Regions from separate parts of the Variovorax humicola genome, predicted to be linked through region 1. Evidence: predicted binding sites of a transcription regulator. Region 1 holds the regulator's gene; each other region holds the start of a gene.
What was found. The regulator sigma-54, encoded in region 1, starts transcription at its own class of promoters, with help from an activator protein. The targets are predictions, from matches to a motif close to TGGCANGNAANCTGCTTT.
Positions count from the first base shown of each region.

Region 2: a site for sigma-54 is predicted at 1,834-1,851, ahead of glnA (type I glutamate--ammonia ligase). Genes of this name have one in related genera too.
Region 3: a site for sigma-54 is predicted at 2,015-2,032, ahead of WKW80_RS10500 (CmpA/NrtA family ABC transporter substrate-binding protein). Genes of this name have one in related genera too.

Region 1 covers NZ_JBBKZV010000024.1:56,987-60,480, forward strand. Annotated here, with positions in the region: gene rpoN (RNA polymerase factor sigma-54) at 760-2,346, opposite strand; gene lptB (LPS export ABC transporter ATP-binding protein) at 2,357-3,196, opposite strand; gene lptA (lipopolysaccharide transport periplasmic protein LptA) at 3,196-3,494, opposite strand, start outside.
Region 2 covers NZ_JBBKZV010000001.1:646,089-649,582, reverse strand. Annotated here, with positions in the region: gene WKW80_RS03120 (hypothetical protein) at 1-248, opposite strand, end outside; gene glnA (type I glutamate--ammonia ligase) at 375-1,790, opposite strand; gene WKW80_RS03110 (competence/damage-inducible protein A) at 1,935-2,771, opposite strand; gene WKW80_RS03105 (EI24 domain-containing protein) at 2,768-3,494, opposite strand, start outside.
Region 3 covers NZ_JBBKZV010000004.1:364,775-368,268, forward strand. Annotated here, with positions in the region: gene tsaD (tRNA (adenosine(37)-N6)-threonylcarbamoyltransferase complex transferase subunit TsaD) at 1-575, opposite strand, end outside; gene WKW80_RS10495 (nitrate- and nitrite sensing domain-containing protein) at 636-1,895, shown strand; gene WKW80_RS10500 (CmpA/NrtA family ABC transporter substrate-binding protein) at 2,213-3,457, shown strand; gene ntrB (nitrate ABC transporter permease) at 3,468-3,494, shown strand, end outside.

The DNA of each region.
Region 1 (3,494 bases):
AGGGGCGCCGAGCTTCAGCAGCATGTCGAAGCGAATTTTATGAAACGAAGCAGAAATCGCTCGTGCGAATAGTCACAGTTCGCCACAGATGAGTGTTAACAACAGTCAATACACTATAGTTAACAACAGTTAACGTTTTTGATGTTGCGATGAAATATGACCTGTGCGCAACTGCTCACACGAACTCGTGACTTGGTGGAGCGCCGATCAGGCCGGATGGTCAGGGCCGCGGTGGCGCGTGCCCACATATAGGCGAGCGTGCGGCGAACGCCGGCGAGTCGCCCTAGATGCTGGCCGCCTATGAGCCGGTGAAGCAGCAGGACAGCGCAGTGGCCACGATGTTTCTCGCAGCCCAGGGCGATAAATGGCTTTCAGCTGGGAAGCTGGTTCGCCGCCCCCCGGGGCAAAGTGAAATTCGGAATGTGATGCGCAGATTCCGTTCGAGAGCATGCTTGCCACGAGAACGACCCCTACCACGCGAAATTCGCTCTCTGGATCTTGTTCTGCGGGGCCGGCGAGAACGCCGGCTACATCGCCGTGGAAGTCGCGCGCCTTTAGCTGGTGCCGTAGTTCATGGAAGCGCTGGCCATCAACCGCAAGATGCACATGGCGCGCTGGAACCCGGCCGGCGCCGATGCGCCGCCACGCGGCACCGCCCCCATCATTGCCGACCCGCGCGCAGCTTCTCGTAGATCGCCTGAATGTGGTTGCGCACGTGGCCTACTCGCCACGTCCGCGAAACGACGCCTGACTAAAGCCCTAAAGCGCCTTGCGCAAATTCGCAGGCGCAATCCGCAGCGCCTCGCGGTACTTGGCCACGGTGCGCCGCGCGCACTCGATACCCTGCTCTTTCAGCATGTCGGAGATCTGGCTGTCCGACAGCGGCTTCTTGATGTTCTCGCTGGACACGAACTGCTTGATCAGCGCCCGCACCGCCGTGCTCGACGCATTGCCGCCGGTCTCCGTGCCCAGAGCCGAGCCGAAGAAGTACTTGAGTTCCACCGTGCCGTAGGGCGTCGCCATGTATTTCGCGGTTGTCACGCGGCTGATGGTCGATTCGTGCAGGCCGAGTTCGTCGGCGATCTCGCGCAGCACCAGCGGGCGCATGGCCAGTTCGCCGTGCACGAAGAAGTTCTTCTGCCGCTCGACGATGGCGTTGCTGACGCGCAGGATGGTGTCGAATCGCTGCTGGATGTTCTTGATGAACCAGCGCGCCTCCTGCAGCCGCTGCGACAGCGCCTGACTGCCCTCGCCCTTGTGCGCCTTCAGCGCGCCGGCGTAGATGTCGTGCACGCGCAGCCGGGGCATCACGTCGGGATTGAGCATGACGCGGAACCTGAGCGTGGCGCCGCGACCGGTGCGGGTGACGATCACGTCGGGCACGACCACATTGCGCTCCACGTCCACGAAACGTCGGCCCGGCTTGGGTTCCAGCCGCGCGATGAGCTGCATCGCGGCGCGCACCAGATCTTCGCTGCTGCGCGTGAGTGCGGCCAGGCGCCTGAAGTCGCGGCGCGCGAGCAGGTCCATCGGCAGCTTGCACATGGCGATGGCGACATTGCGGATTTGTGCCTCGTCTTCGGATTCATCGGCACGGGCCAGCGCGCGCAGCTGGATGGCCAGGCATTCGCCGAGGTCGCGCGCACCCACGCCGACCGGCTCCAGGCTTTGCAGCAGGCCCAGCGCCATCTGGAAACGGTGCACCAGGTCGTCGAACTGGTCGTTGTCGTCGCCGGCCAGGCCCGAGGCCAGCGCGGGAAGCGAGTCCTCGAGGTAGCCGTCGTCGTTGAGCGACTCGATAAGAAAGCTCAGCGCGGCGCGGTCGGTTTCGCCGAGGCGCAGGCTGAGCGCCTGGCGGTGCAGGAAGGTCTGCAGCGACTCCTGGCTGCGCGCCAGTTCGGTGGCGTCGGCGCGTTCGTCGTCGCCGAGGTTGTTGGCGCGCGCGGGCGCGTCGCCACCCCATTCGCTGTCGTCGGGCAGCATGTCGACGGTGCCGTCACCGCCCCAGTCGGGCTCGACATCGGAGAGGCCGTCCGCGGACGTGTCGGCGGCCAAGGTGTCTGCGTCGTTCGAGGCGGAGGCGGCGACCGGGCCGTCGGCGCCATTGGCAGTGGAGGGGGCCGCAAAGTCATCGTCGCGCGGCGATGGCGCGTCGGAGGTTTCGAGCCCGAATTCCTCGCGCACGGCTTCTTCGGCGGTGCGCTCGAGGAACGGGTTGTCGTCGAGCATCTGCTCGACTTCCTGGCTCAGTTCGAGCGTCGACAGTTGAAGCAGCCGGATCGACTGCTGCAATTGGGGCGTCAGCGCCAGGTGCTGCGATACGCGCAGCGAAAGGCCTTGCTTCATGCCCAGGCCCCTACATTCTGAAATGCTCGCCCAGGTACACCCTGCGTACCTCGGCGTTGTCGACGATCTCCGAAGGCGTGCCTTGTGCCAGCACATGCCCGTCGCTGATGATGAAAGCGTGGTCGCAGATGCCCAGCGTCTCACGCACGTTGTGGTCGGTGATAAGCACGCCGATACCGCGGCTCTTCAAAAAACCGATGATTCGCTGGATCTCGATCACGGCAATCGGGTCGATCCCGGCGAAAGGCTCGTCCAGCAGGATGAAGCGCGGCTGCGTGGCCAGTGCGCGCGCGATTTCGACGCGGCGCCGTTCGCCGCCCGACAGCGCCAGCGCCGGGGAATCGCGCAGATGTTCGACGCGCAGGTCGGTCAGCAGTTCGGTCAGGCGCTCGTCGATGCGAGCCTCGCCGAGCGGCACGCGATTGCCCTTGGCATCGGTCTCGAACTGCAACTCGAGCACGGCGCGCACGTTCTGCTCGACCGTGAGCTTGCGAAAGATCGATGCTTCCTGCGGCAGGTACGACAGGCCCATGCGCGCGCGACGGTGGATCGGCATGTGGGCGATCGGCTCGCCGTCGATGGTGATGTCGCCGGCATCGGCGCGCACAAGGCCCACGATCATGTAGAACGACGTGGTCTTGCCGGCGCCGTTGGGGCCGAGCAGGCCGACCACTTCGCCTTTCTGCACGCCGAGGGACACATCCTTGACCACCATGCGGCTGCCGTAGGTTTTTTGCAAGCCGGATGCTTCGAGGCGGCTGCCATTGCCGGCGAGCGCCGTCACCGTGCCACCGCCGGGCCCAGGCGCAGGCTTGCCGGAGGTGTCGATCATGGCGTTGTCGTTGCGCATCACGGGCGCGCTTCCCCACCGAGCGTGGTGCTGGAGCGCAGGCCTGAACCCGGGGCCGGCGCCGGGGGCGTTGGCGCAGCGGCGGCCCTCGGGCTGCCGGGCGCAGCCGAGGCGGGGGGGCGCGGGGTGAGCACGGCTCGCACGCGCGCACCCTTTTGGCCGGAGGCAACGGCCGCATCGGGCGGCACGGTGCCGCCATTGACGGTGAAGGTGTCGTTGCTCTGGTCGTACACGATCAGCGGGCCGCTGCTCTCGTCATTGACCTTGCTGCCGATGAGCCGCCGCATCACGGCATGGC
Region 2 (3,494 bases), on a different contig from region 1:
ACGCCTTCGACACGCGGGCTGCCGGGGGGTGACTTCACGGCACTGGCGGTGGACGATTGCACGGCTGCCGGGCGCGCGCCCTGCACGACGGTGACGTTGCCGCCCTCCATGACCTTGCAACCGCGCTTTTGCGCCTCGGTTGCGTTGTTGGTGTATTCGTTGCCGCAGCGGTACACGCGCTCCTGGGCAAGCGCCGGCAATGCAGCCAACAGGGCCAATGGCAATAACAGGATCGAAACAGATTTCATGGTCGTGTGGATAGTGCGCGGCTGGGAAACATTTTCGTGCAATTCGATGCACGCGGCATTCGCATGTTCCCCGTCAACGAAAAAGGACGGCCGAAGCCGTCCTTTTGTCACTAAGGCGGGAACCGCTCAGAGGGAATAGTACATGTCGAACTCGACCGGATGCGTCGCCATGCGGAAGCGGGTGACTTCCTGCATCTTGAGGTCGATATAGGCGTCGATATAGGAATCGGTGAACACGCCACCCTTGGTCAGGAACGCACGGTCCTTGTCGAGGTATTCCAGCGCCTGGTCGAGGCTGTGGCAGACGGTCGGGATCAGCGCGTCTTCTTCCGGCGGCAGGTGGTACAGGTCCTTGCTCGCGGCTTCGCCCGGATCGATCTTGTTCTCGACACCGTCGAGGCCGGCCATCAGCAGTGCGGCAAAGCCGAGGTACGGGTTCATCAGCGGATCGGGGAAGCGCGCTTCGACGCGGCGGCCCTTCGGGTTGGCCACGAACGGGATGCGGATCGAGGCCGAGCGGTTCTTGGCCGAGTAGGCCAGCTTCACCGGGGCTTCGAAGCCGGGCACCAGGCGCTTGTAGCTGTTGGTGCCGGGGTTCGTGATGGCGTTCAGGGCACGGGCGTGCTTGATGATGCCGCCGATGTAGTGCAGCGCGAATTCCGACAGACCGGCATAGCCGTCGCCGGCGAACAGGTTCTTGCCGTCTTTCCAGACCGACTGGTGCACGTGCATGCCCGAGCCGTTGTCGCCGACGATGGGCTTGGGCATGAAGGTCGCGGTCTTGCCGTAGGCATGGGCCACGTTGTGGATCACGTACTTCTGCAATTGCACCCAGTCGGCGCGCTGGATCAGCGTGCTGAACTTGGTACCTAGTTCCATCTGGCCGGCGTTGGCCACTTCGTGGTGGTGCACTTCGACCGGGATGCCCAGCGCTTCGAGCACCAGGCACATTTCCGAGCGCATGTCCTGGAAGCTGTCGACCGGGGGCACCGGAAAGTAGCCACCCTTGGTGGCTGGGCGATGGCCGGTGTTGCCGTGTTCGTATTCCTTGTCGGTGTTCCACGAAGCTTCTTCGGAATCGATCTTCACGAAGCAGCCCGACATGTCGTTCTTCCAGCGCACGCCGTCGAACACGAAAAATTCAGGTTCCGGACCGAAAAAGGCCGTGTCGCCCAGGCCCGAAGCCTTCATGTAGGCCTCGGCGCGCTTGGCGAGCGAACGCGGGTCGCGCTCGTAGGGCTTGCCGTCCGACGGGTCGATCACGTCGCAGGTCAGGATCAGCGTGGTTTCTTCGAAGAATGGGTCGATATTGGCGGTGTTCGGGTCGGGCATGAGTTGCATGTCCGATGCTTCGATGCCCTTCCAGCCAGCGATCGAGGAGCCGTCGAAGGCATGACCGTCGGTGAATTTGCCTTCGTCGAATGCCGAAACCGGCACGGTGACGTGCTGTTCCTTGCCACGGGTGTCAGTGAAACGGAAATCGACGAACTTGACCTCGTTTTCCTTCACGAGTTTGAGTACGTCGGCGACGGTCTTTGCCATCAAATTCTCCTTGGTGATGGGTGGTTAGGAATTCGGGGGAATGGATGCAGTTTCTATGCCATTGTCACCGCAGGCGACAGGGGCTTCGAATACGCCGTTTGGCCCTTATGGGGCGCGTATTTTCCTCTTTTGGTGCGTCAGTTTCTATCGCACCATTTCGGGGCCGAGGCGCGCATCAAAGCTGTGCAGGCCTTCGATCAGCTGTTCGTAGGCAGCGGCCAGGCCCTCGGCGTGGCCCTTGACGCCCAGTTCGATATGTCGGCCGTACTCGGGGTGGTCGACGCTCGGCAGGCTGAAGACCTTGATGCCCGGATGCGTGCGCTCGACGGCTTCCATGAGCGGCGTGAGGGTGGCTTCCATCGTCCCGTAGACGATCACGGATTTTTCGGCACTCTGCCCGCGTGCGAACAGGTCGGCATAGCGGGCATCGAGCACCGATTCGATCATCGGCCAGGCCATCACTGGAAAGCCGGGCACGAAGTGCACGTCCTCCACGCTGAAGCCGGGAATCTTGTTGTACGGGTTGCGGATGATCGTCGCGCCTTGCGGAAACACGCCCATGTTGAGCCGATGCACGTTGTCGGGGCGGTCGGGCTCGTAGGGGATGCCCTGCTCGGCCGCAGTGTCGCGCATGCGCTCGCGGATCAGCACCTCCGCCTCCGGATGCAAGGCCAGCGGCCGGCCCAGCGCCGCGGCCGCGCACTGGCGCGTGTGGTCGTCGGGCGTGGCGCCGATGCCGCCGGTCGAGAAAACGATGTCGCCCGACGCGAACGCACGCCTGAGCACCGCGGTGATGCGCTCGGGCGCATCGCCGACATACTCGGCCCAATCCAGTTGCAGGCCGCGCGCCGTCAGCAATTCGATGACCTTGGGCATGTGCTTGTCGAGGCGCTTGCCAGAGAGGATTTCGTCGCCGACGACAACCAGGCCGAAGGACCTGGCCCCCGCCGATGTATTCTCTCCGCTCGTTTCACTGGTCATGGAGCACCCCATTGAGTCTGTATCGCCCGGTCCGCGTCTTGCGCAATGGCCGGGCTCCTGTCGCTGGCATAGGCCGCCGCCGCACGCTGCGAACGCAGTTGCGCCAGGGCATCGAGGCAGTAATGCGCAAACCACAATGCCGAGAAGGCAAACACCAGCGTGTAGATCCAGATCGCGATCGGCGCCAGCACGAAGAAACCGGCGGCAAACAGAAGGCCGGACGCCCAGACGATGCTGGGCGCGGCGCCCAGGTAGCCGCACAGCACGCCGATAGCGAGCAATGGCAGCCGGTGCGTGCGCAGCAATGTCGCCCGCTCCTCGGCATTGGCATGCTCGGCGAGCGCATCGAAGCTCATGACGCGGTAGGTAAGCCAACCCCAGATCAGCGGCGGCAGGACCAGCACCAGCGGCGGAACCAGCCACAGCGGCATCGACACCACCAATGCAAGAAGCGCCAGCACCGTGAGCCCTATCGCCCGGGTCGCACTCCAGATGAACGAGGGTCCTTTCTTGTGCTCGAGCATCGGAAAGCGCCGCGCGGCCACCAGCCGCGTCAGCGCCGGCGCCATGAGGCCCGACACGACCAGCAGCGACACCAGCACGATCGCCGGCGTCGCCGCCAGCACCACCACCAGTTGGGCCAGCGTGCTCGACACATCACCGGAGAAGAGGCGCCCCATCCAGCCCCAGAAACTCGCCAGCAGTGGCCAGGAATCCAGCGTT
Region 3 (3,494 bases), on a different contig from region 1:
TCCGCAAGCCGGGCCAGCCAGGGGCCGCCGGGATAAGGCAGGCCCATGAGCTTGGCGCTCTTGTCGAAGGCCTCGCCGGCGGCGTCGTCGATGGTCTCGCCGAGGATCTCATAGTGGCCGACGCCATCGACCCGCATCAGTTGCGTATGGCCACCGGATACCAGCAATGCCACGAAAGGGAACTCGGGCGGGTCGACGCTGAGGAACGGCGAGAGCAGATGGCCTTCAAGGTGGTGCACGCCGAGCACCGGCTTGCCGAGCGCCGCACCCAATGCGCATGCCACGCCGGCGCCCACGAGCAATGCGCCGGCCAGCCCCGGCCCGCGCGTGTAGGCCACGACATCCACCTCGGCCAGTTGCCGGCCAGCTTCTGCGAACACGGTTTGCGCGAGCGGCAACACGCGCCTGATGTGATCGCGGCTGGCCAGTTCCGGAACCACGCCGCCGTAGGCCTGGTGCATCGCGATCTGGCTGTGCAGCGCATGGGCGCGCAGCAGCGGTGTCGCGCTGCCGTTCGACTCCACGAGCGCAACGCCGGTTTCGTCGCAGGACGATTCGATTCCGAGTACAAGCATCCGGGAAGTGTAGAAGGCGCACGTTTTCAGGGCACGGTTGTTGCTGCATAGCCCTCAACGATGAAATCAGGACTCAGCTTTCTTGTGGCGGCCCGACGCTGCGAAATCGACGAACTCGACCAACTCGCACGCACCGGTGAACTGGTCGGCGCGATCGGCCGTCTGGTGCACGCGCTGCAACGTGAGCGTGGACTGTCGAACGTGCTGCTCGGATCGCAAGGCACGCGCTTTGCCGCTCAACGCAGTGCGCAGATCGGCGAATGCATCCGGCTGGAGCAGGACGTGCGCGCCGGCTTCGAGCGGCTGCGAGTGGAGGGGCGACGCCTTGGCAGCGGCACGCGGCTGTTCAGCCGCATTGCGTGGGTGCTGCCGGGGCTGGACGCGCTGCCCGTCTTGCGCCGACGCATCGCGTCGCTGGAGATCGAAACGGGCGACGCCACGGCTGCATTGGCCAAGCTGATCGCCGGGTTGCTGGCCGTGGTGTTCGAGGCGGCGGACGGCGCGACCGACCCAGAAATATCCCGGCTGCTCGCCGCCATGTTCAACTTCATGCAGGGCAAGGAGTTCGCAGGCCAGGAGCGTGCCTGCGGGGCCGCCGCCTTCGCTGCGGGACTGAACGATGGCACCCGGCAGCAGCAGTGGCTGCAACTCATCGCAGCGCAGGAGCGTTGCTTTCATGTGTTCACGGAGTTCGCAGGGCCGGCGCTCGCGGGGCTTTGGCGCGACAGCGAGCCCACGGGGGAGATTGCCGAACTGGAGCGCCTGCGCCGCGCCGCGATCACGGCTGCGCCTGGCGCGGCGCTGGACACCGAACTGAGTACCGTGTGGTTCGATTGCTGCTCGCTGCGCATCGACGCGATGAAGGCAATCGAGGAACGGCTGGCCGACGACCTGCGAGCGCTGTGCGACCGCAAGATCGCGGAAGCCCGGGCCGAGGCCGATACGAACCAGGCGCTGCTCGACCGGTTGGCCGACGCGACCGAGCCCCCAGTGGCAACGGCTTTCTTCGACGAAGTCGCGCAACAGCCGCCAACCGTCAAGGCCTATGGCCATCAGCTCGAACGCTCGGTGCTCGACATGCTGCAAGAGCAGTCGCAGCGGCTCCAGGCCATGAGCGAAGAACTGGACGCCGTGCGCGCCGGGCTGAACGAGCGCAAGCTGGTCGAGCGCGCCAAAGGCCTCCTGATGGCGCACCGCCGCATGACCGAACAAGAGGCGCACGCCATGCTGCGGCAGGTCGCAATGAACCAGAACCGGCGGCTGGTCGACGTGGCCGAGTCGGTGCTGTCGATGGCGGATTTCCTGCCGGGCAGCAACTGAAATGGTGCGCTGCACAATTGAAGTGCCCCATCGGCGATCGCCTCGACTTGAGCCTCTGACGCCCGCTGTCTATGGGTCTGTAGCTATCACATTCATAGCAAAGCCCCCCAGGAAAACCCTGGCACGCTGCTTGCGTTCAACTTCGGCATGGACCAACGAAGGTCTCCAGGCAGGTGGCATCCAACGAAGGGTGCCGCCCACCGTACAGGACAAAGGCGTCCTTGCCCGCAACGCGCTCGTACTCACTTGAGCGGCGCATGCGTCGCGAGGACGCCTTTTTGTTTTTCTGCTTTGTTGTTTTGACCGGAGTTCGCCCCATGACCGATGCGCTGAAATTCAAGCTGAGCCGACGCACCGTACTGAAAGCCGCTGCCGCCGGCGCGTTCGGCATCGATGCCTCACTGCGAGCCGCCGTGTGGGCGCAAGGCTCGGACAAGCCCGAGAAGGCCGAGGTGAAGATCGGCTTCATTCCTCTCACCGACTGCGCCAGCATCGTCATGGCTTCGGTGCTGGGCCTCGACAAGAAGTACGGCGTGAAGATCACGCTGAGCAAGGAAGCCAGCTGGGCCGGCGTGCGCGACAAGCTCGTCAACGGCGAGCTTGACATGTCGCACGTGCTCTACGGCCTGGTCTACGGCGTGCATGTCGGCGCCGGCGGCCCCAAGAAGGACATGGCCGTGCTGATGGGCCTGAATCGCAATGGCCAGGCAATCACGCTGTCGAAGGCGCTGGCCGACAAGGGTGCGGTCGACGGTCCGTCGCTGGCCAAGGTCATGGCAAGGGACAAGCGCGAATACACCTTCGCCGGCACCTTCCCGACCAGCACGCACACGATGTGGCTCAACTACTGGCTTTCGGCCTCCAACATCAGCCCGATCAGCGATGCCAAGGTCATCGTGGTGCCGCCCCCGCAGATGGTGGCCAACATGCGCGTGGGCAACATGGACGGCTTCTGCGTCGGCGAACCATGGGGCCAGCGCGCCATCATCGACAAGATCGGCGTGACTGCGATCACGACGCAGGACATCTGGAAGGACCACCCGGAAAAGGTGCTCGGCACGCGCGCCGAATTCGTCCGTGCCAACCCCAACACCTGCCGCGCCGTGATGATGGCCGTGATGGAAGCCGGCAAGTGGATCGACGCCAACTTGCAGAACAAGTCGAAGATGGCCGAGACGGTGGCCGAGAAGTCGTACATCAACACCAGCGCCGACGCGATCAACCAGCGCATCCTGGGCCGCTATGAGAACGGCATGGGCAAGACGTGGGACGACCCCAACCACATGAAGTTCTTCGACGACGGCGCGGTGAATTTCCCGTACCTCTCCGACGGCATGTGGTTCCTGACGCAGCACAAGCGCTGGGGCATCCTGAAGGAGCATCCGGACTACCTCGCGGTGGCGAAGCAGATCAACCAGATCGACCTCTACAAGGACGTGGCCGGCGCGATGAAGGTCAGCGTGCCGAAGGATCCGCTGCGCACCAGCAAACTGTTCGACGGGGTCGTGTGGGACGGCAAGGACCCGAAGAAGTACGCCGACTCGTTCAAGGTCCAGGCCTGAGGAGCCCGTCATGGTCAGCGCTGTTTTTCACTCTCCG